Herpetosiphon gulosus: one gene and its partner. The protein of the gene in region 2 binds, or shares a complex with, the protein of the main gene of each other region. Links are inferred from orthologs where the notes say so. Each region holds a gene or a part of one and is shown on either strand. Other genes may lie near its edges.

Region 1 (3,403 bases), on a different replicon or contig from region 2:
GCGATAAAAGGGCAATATTAACGTCGTTTAAACGCACCCGATAGCTCAGCAAGGTTTCATCACGATCACGCAAACGGTTCATGCCAACCGTCAAGAGGGTTGAGGCAATCAGCAACACAACCACCAAGACCGCTTGAATGCCCATTAACCAGATAAAGCGTGAGCGTTGTTGATCTGAGCTATACGGGTTAACTAGCACGAATTATCGTCCTTTCCACACAGGTGGGCGTTTTTGCAAGAAGGCCTGAAAGCCCTCAAAGCCATCCTCACTATTAAAAATCTCGCGTTGATATTCAGCTTCACGCCGCAGCGCATCGGCAAAACTTTGATCATTTTGGGCGGCCAACATCGCACGTTTACCCCGGGTTAACGCCAAAGGAGCCTGTGCCGCAATCGTCGCAGCATAAGCTTGTACCTCGTTGGCAAAATGTGCTTCATCAAAGACTGCATTGGCCATACCCCAAGCCAAAGCTCGTTCAGCCTCTACCATCGCCCCGGTAAACATCAATTCCATGGCCCGCCCAAGGCCAATCAAGCGCGGCAACGAATAGGTTCCACCGCCATCGGGAATTAAGCCAACTTTGATAAAAATTTCTGAGAAGCGTCCACGGCTTGAGACCAAGCGCAAATCGCAGGCCAACGCCAAATCCGAGCCAATGCCAGCGGCTACACCATCGACGGCAGCAATCACGGGCCACGACGATTGGCGAATTGCCAACAGGGTTGGGCCATACGATTCGGTTAAAACCCGATATACATCATTTGCCGTGCCACCAGATTGGAGCGCCGCCATAATATCGGCCCCCGACGAAAATGCCCCACCAGCGCCAGCAATCACAATACAACGCGTGCCATCATGCTCGCAAGCCTCAATTTCCGCTCGCAGCGCATCCATGGTTGGCTGATCGACGGCGTTGCGCACCGCTGGGCGATTAATCGTTAGGGTGGTTACATTGTCGGCTTTGCTAATCAGAAGCGTGTCAGTCATTGACGATCTTCCTTTGTGCTAAAGAATTTGGTGTTAAACAGCGAGGAAAAGGCAGTGGTTTGGCCTTATCATAGGCCATCTTATGCAACGCGTCAACGCAAGTAGCAACCCCAAAAAATGCCGATTCCGTTATAATACTCGGTTGGTACTCAGTTTTGGCTGAACCACCCGATTGCTTCTAGCTTGGAGTTGCCATGACACGCGCATTACTGGCATTGGAAGATGGACGCACCTTTTGGGGGCGGGCTGTCGGTGCACGCGGCGAACGTGCAGGTGAAGTTGTATTCAATACCAGCATGACTGGCTACGCTGAAATTTTGACCGATCCTTCGTATCGCGGTCAGTTAGTAACCTTAACCGCCTCGCATATTGGCAATTATGGCATTGATGAGGTTGATCTTGAGGCGGCCATGCCTTGGGCCGAAGCCTTGATCGTGCGTTCATTTACCGAGCGACCATCCAATTGGCGTTCGCGCGAATCTCTCAGCGAGCTATTAGCACGGCGCGGTGTTATGGCGGTGGCTGATTTAGATACCCGGGCCTTGACTCGCCATATTCGGGCAGCAGGGGCAATGCGGGCGGTGCTCTCAACCGAGGATCTTGATCCGGCTAGTTTGGTCGCCAAAGCCCAAGCCATCCCTGTGATGGAGGGCCGCGATTTGGCCAGCGATGTGGGAACCCAAAGCATCTATGAGTGGAATGAAGGCACGCCTGCCGATTTCACTACCTTGCAACTGGCGATTCCTGAGCAATTGCACAATCGCCATGTCGTAGTTTACGATTTCGGGGTCAAACGTAACACCCTGCGGCGCTTGGTTGACCTTGGTTGTAAAGTCACGGTTGTGCCCAATCGCACTTCAGCCGAAGCGACCCTCGCCCTAAAACCAGATGGCATTTTGATTTCGAATGGGCCAGGCGACCCTGCGACATTGGAGTATGCGGTCGAAACAATTCGTCAGTTGATCGGCAACGTGCCAGTGTTTGGCATCTGCCTTGGGCATCAATTGATTGGCCAAGCTTTGGGCGGCACAACCTTCAAATTGCCCTTTGGTCATCACGCTGGCAACCACCCAGTTTGTGATACTAGCACTGGCAAAGTTCGGATCACTGCCCAAAATCATGGCTTCGCACTCGATCCGGCCAGCTTGCCCAGCGATGTACAAGTGACCGAAGTTAGTGGCAATGACCAAACCTGCGAAGGCTTGCAACACAGGAGCTTACCAGTTTTCAGCGTGCAATATCACCCTGAGGCTGGGCCTGGCCCACACGATGGCGATGAACACTTTCGGCGGTTTATCAACCTCGTTGATCAACAGCGTAACTAAATTTCCAAACCGATTGACCCAAAACCTCGATAATCGGCGAAATTATCGAGGTTTTCTATTTAATCTCAATTTAAAACTGAACTTTTTAACTTTACCCTCGGTTTAGTTCAGCAAGCATGCATGAGGGAAAGCTTCCAATGAATTCATCTGTTATGACAGAATTTCAGCAATTGCACAGCGAAACACTCGAATCATTGCATAGTCGCTATCATACAATGGTACTCCGAACTGCCTACTTGATATTGGCAGATTGGGGCCATGCTGAAGATGTCGCCCAAGAAGTTTGGATGCGAGTTAATCGGGCGTTGATGCGCTTTGACCCTGACCGAGGAGCATGGTCAACTTGGTTGCATCACATCACGGTTAATTGCTGTTTAAGCACCCGCAAACGACTAAGCCGCTGGCTCGGCGAACAATTGCGGCCTGAGACAGAACAGCCTCAAGCCACGACCCTTGATAATTTGTTGCGCAGCGAGGAGGAGCAAGTTATCTGGAATGCTATTGGTAATTTATCGTTGAAATTACGCAGCGTCATCGTCTTGCGCTACTTTCACGACTTAAGTTATGAACAAATCGCAGCTATTTTAGAATGCCCAATTGGTACAGTGCGGTCGCGTTTACACACTGCCCATGCACAACTACGCAACCACTTGGAGGATGTATGAATCACGATCTAGCGGCAGTGCTTGATTATCTTGATCAGCGTTTTGGCTCGTCTGATCGGCAAGCTTTTGAAGAACGCTTAGCCCAAGAACCACAGTTACGTGAGTTGTTGGAAAAAACTAAATCCATGCAACGCAATTTACGCTCGATCTTTGGTCAGAGCGAGCGTTTAGTTGCACCAAGCCAGAGTCGGCGACGGGTGGCCAAATTTAGCACGTTCAAACACACAATCAATGCGCTGATGTTGGTTGTGTTGCTTTTAGGTGGGGTCTATTTGAAAAAACAATTTGATCTAGCGCCCCAAATCAGCAACGAGCCAACCTATTTAGCCTTAGCCAACGAGCAAACATCACTGCCCCAACAACAAATGCTGTTGTTGAAAGGGATTGATCACGAGCAAAATCACTTTGTACGCGCCATGCAAGAT
Region 2 (4,197 bases):
GATATGTGGAAAACCATGTCCAATAAGTGTCAAGCAATCTATTTTGCTCATTAGCATAAGCTAAATGCGTGGGTTTAATGCTTGGGATAGTATGTTGATAGCTAGTGGAATGCTGTGGAAAACTCCACAATAATGGAGACCTTGCAGTCTCCATTATTGTGATTGATTTAGGCAGCACGTTGATCATTTTTGCTACGATTGGGATTATTGCGCCGCACAAGGTTGGTTGAGCCACAAACATGGCATTTGGCATTATGCGGCAATGGGCCAGAGATTTGCATTTCATGATTACATTTTTTGCAGATCAAGGCCTCGCTGGCGAAATCGCTTACATCTTCAAATTGCGCGGTATTAATCATTTTCGGTTTGAACAGCTTCATTGAATGCCTCCTTCGGCATGTGGCGTTGCTGCTTTTACTATAGCTAGCCACGCTGCCGAAGACGACCCATGAAGATGACAAATCAAAGACAATTTGCCCTAACTCTCAACCAGATAAGCGCCCTAATCTAGTCACTTGGAGCTAGGAGCACACAGTTGTAAGCAACGCTTGGTTTGAATTGTGGCAGGCAATTTCATCGTATAATGGCAGCCCGACACACGAACTTGGCTAGGATGGGGCGCGGCAAGCCAACGGCGTGCCTTGCGGGCGTACATCCCCCACTATGGAGACACCGATGCCAAAACGCAGCGACATTCACTCGATTCTGGTGCTTGGCGCAGGCCCAATCGTGATCGGGCAAGCATGCGAATTTGATTATAGCGGGACTCAAGCGATCAAAGCGCTTCGCGAAGAGGGTTTCCGCATTATTTTGGTCAATTCCAATCCAGCTACGATTATGACCGACCCCTCGTTGGCTGATCGTACTTATATTGAGCCGTTGGATGTGCCAACGGTCAGCGAAATTATTGCCCGCGAACGGCCCGATGCTTTGCTGCCCACGGTCGGCGGTCAAACCGCGCTCAATCTGGCCATGGATTTGCATCGTGCTGGCGTGTTGGAGCAATATAATGTGCAGTTGCTTGGGGCAAATGTCGAGGCCATCGCTACCGCCGAAGATCGCGAGTTGTTCAAGCAGGCCATGGATCGGATTGGCTTGCAATCGGCACGATCAGGCATTGCCCGCTCACTCGAAGAAGCCCTCGAATTAGTCAAAGCTACCGGTTTTCCTTCGATTATTCGGCCTTCGTTTACCCTCGGCGGTGCTGGCGGCGGGATCGCCTACAATTCTGAGGATTTTCGGCGGATCGTCGAAGAGGGCTTGAAACTTTCCCCCATTGGCGAGCTGTTGATTGAAGAAAGCTTGCTGGGCTGGAAGGAATACGAGCTTGAGTTGATGCGCGATAGCGCTGGCAATGGTGTGGTGGTCTGTTCAATTGAAAATTTCGACCCCATGGGCGTGCACACTGGCGACTCAATCACTGTTGCTCCGGCCATGACCCTCTCCGACCGCGAATACCAACGCTTGCGCGATATGGGTTTGGCGGTAATGGAAGTTGTCGGCGTAGCAACTGGCGGATCGAATGTCCAATTCGCAATCAATCCCCACGATGGTCGGGTGATTGTGATCGAGATGAACCCACGGGTTTCACGTTCATCGGCGCTCGCATCCAAAGCAACGGGCTTCCCAATCGCCAAAATTGCCGCTAAGTTGGCGGTTGGCTATACGTTGCCTGAATTGCCCAACGATATCACCAAATCAACCCCAGCTTCATTCGAGCCATCGCTCGATTATGTGGTGGTCAAAATTCCCCGTTGGAACTTCGAAAAATTTCCAGGCTCGCAGCCAGTGCTTGGCACAGCTATGAAATCAGTCGGCGAGGCCATGGCCATGGGGCGCACCTTCACCGAAGCCTTGCAAAAAGCCTTGCGCTCGTTGGAAAATGGCCGCATGGGTTGGGGTGCTGATGGCAGTCAACCTGTGGCCCAAGAGCGCTTGCGCGAACTTTTGATCACGCCAACGCCACAGCGAATTTTTGCCATGCGCACCGCCTTTGATCTTGGCTGGACGGTCGATCAAATTCATGAATTGACCAAAATCGATTATTGGTTCCTTGATCAGTTGGCCAGTTTGATTGCGCTCGAAAAAGCAGTGCGCAACTATGATTTGGCGACAATTCCCGCCGACCTCTTGCTGCAAGCCAAACGCAATGGCTACAGCGACCCGCAATTGGCTTATTTGCTGAATGCAACGCCAGCAGAGGTGCGCCAACAACGGCTTGGGCATAACATCAAGCCAACCTATCATCATGTTGATACTTGTGCGGCAGAATTTCCGGCGCAAACGCCCTACCTCTACTCATCGTATGAAACCGAGAGCGAAGCCAACCCTAGCGATCGGCGCAAAGTGATGATTTTGGGCGGCGGCCCCAATCGCATCGGCCAAGGGCTGGAATTTGACTATTGCTGCTGTCACGCCGTGTTTGCTCTGCGTGAGCTTGGCTATGAAACGATTATGGTCAACTGTAACCCTGAAACGGTTTCAACCGACTATGACACTGCTGATCGGCTGTATTTTGAGCCATTGACCTTGGAAGATGTGCTGAATATTGTCGATGTTGAGCAACCAGCAGGCGTGTTGTTGCAGTTTGGTGGTCAAACCCCGCTCAAATTGGCCAAAGGCTTGGAAGCCGCAGGCGTACCATTATGGGGAACCTCGCCAGCCGCAATTGATCGCGCCGAAGATCGTGGCCAATTTGGCGCAGTGTTGGCGGAATGTGGTTTGCGTGCCACGCCTTATGGCTCAGCAACCTCATGGGATGAAGCGCGGGCCATCGCTGAGCGTATTGGCTACCCCACCATGGTGCGGCCATCGTATGTGCTGGGCGGTCAAGGTATGGCAATTATCCATGATCAAGCGGGGCTTGACGATTATTTGCGCCATATCACCGATGCTTCGCCTGAACACCCTGTGCTGCTCGACCGTTTCCTTGAAGATGCGACTGAGCTGGATGTTGATGCAGTTGCCGATGGCGAAACCGTGGTGATTGCTGGCATGATGGAGCAAATCGAACGCGCAGGCATCCACTCCGGCGATTCGGCCTGTGTTATGCCAACCGTTGGCATCAAGCCGCAGGTGATTGAGCAACTCAAAATCGCCACCGATAAATTAGCCCGAGCCTTGGGCGTGGTTGGCTTGATGAACGTTCAATTCGCGGTCAAGGATGATGAAATCTATGTGCTCGAAGTCAATCCACGGGCTTCACGTTCGATTCCCTATGTTGCCAAAGCCAGTGGTGTCGCATGGGCCGCCCTCGCTGCCAAAGTAATGGCGGGTGTGAGCCTCAAGCAACAAGGCATTAGCAGTGCGCCAGCGTTACGCGGCTTCCATGTCAAAGAAGTTGTGTTGCCATGGCGGCGCTTCCCGGGTGCGACGATCGCCTTAGGCCCAGAAATGCGCTCAACTGGCGAGGCCATGGGCAGTGGCGATAGCTTTGGAGCCGCCTTTGCCAAAGCCCAAGCAGGCTGTGGCCGCAGTTTGCCAACCAGCGGCGCAATCTTTGTGAGCGTCAACGACCACGATAAACCAGCCCTCGTGCCAGTTGCCAAGCAATATAGCGAACTAGGCTTCAAAGTGATTGCGACTGCTGGCACAGCCCACTATCTGCGTGAGCATGGCTTGGTCGTCGAAACGATCTACAAAGTTAACGAAGGCCGACCCAACGCCGCTGACTATATTATCAACGGCCAAGTTGATATTATTGTCAATACACCGCTTGGCCGCGCCTCGTTATTTGATGAACAGGCAATTCGCCAAACGGCTTTGCGCCAAGGCGTGATTTCGATCACCACTGTGGCTAGTGCCGCTGCGGTTGCCGATGCAATTCAGGCCTTGCGTCAAGGTGGTTTGGGCGTGCGAGCCTTGCAAGATTAAGCCATAGACCGATTTGCAGCCAGTGGGTTTAAGCCTACTGGCTGCCTGTTATTTAAAAAAAGGAGGGCGTAAATCCTGGGAGTCGTCACAATCATTCAAATGGCTATTTTGTGAGACAATGGAAGCAGCTATTCTAGAGGTATGTGTAGCATGCCTTGCCATTGAAGGAGCCACCCATGGCCCACTTGATCGATATTAGCGTTCCGATTTCGCCAGCCCTGCCGGTTTGGGAAGGCGATCCGCCGATTGAACAAAAACGCGCCGCCGATATGAACAAAGGCGATATTTGTAATGTAACCCGCCTCAACACTGGAGTGCACATTG

The links.
Region 1: the proteins of carB (region 2) and carA are in contact, whole or in part, in a solved structure (PDB 1KEE), measured with the Escherichia coli proteins. The link is inferred for Herpetosiphon gulosus from one-to-one orthologs.

The regions. Positions count from the first base shown.
Region 1 is NZ_BAABRU010000002.1:443,489-446,891, forward strand. Bases 284-3,247 are described here. They hold carA (glutamine-hydrolyzing carbamoyl-phosphate synthase small subunit), read left to right. Parts: upstream 284-1,182; coding sequence 1,183-2,313; downstream 2,314-3,247. Other genes in these bases: ABEB26_RS03905 (enoyl-CoA hydratase/isomerase family protein), read right to left, coding at 284-988; ABEB26_RS03915 (RNA polymerase sigma factor), read left to right, coding at 2,451-2,978; ABEB26_RS03920 (anti-sigma factor family protein), read left to right, coding at 2,975-3,247. Also shown: ABEB26_RS03900 (response regulator), read right to left, coding at 1-199; more of ABEB26_RS03905, read right to left, coding at 203-283; more of ABEB26_RS03920, read left to right, coding at 3,248-3,403. UniProt on the Escherichia coli protein: Small subunit of the glutamine-dependent carbamoyl phosphate synthetase (CPSase).
Region 2 is NZ_BAABRU010000013.1:95,364-99,560, reverse strand. The notes cover bases 316-4,073. They hold carB (carbamoyl-phosphate synthase large subunit), read left to right. Parts: upstream 316-675; coding sequence 676-3,873; downstream 3,874-4,073. Other genes in these bases: ABEB26_RS17815 (cyclase family protein), read left to right, coding at 4,050-4,073; ABEB26_RS17825 (zinc ribbon-containing protein), read right to left, coding at 316-380. In the rest of the region: more of ABEB26_RS17825, read right to left, coding at 168-315; more of ABEB26_RS17815, read left to right, coding at 4,074-4,197. UniProt on the Escherichia coli protein: Large subunit of the glutamine-dependent carbamoyl phosphate synthetase (CPSase).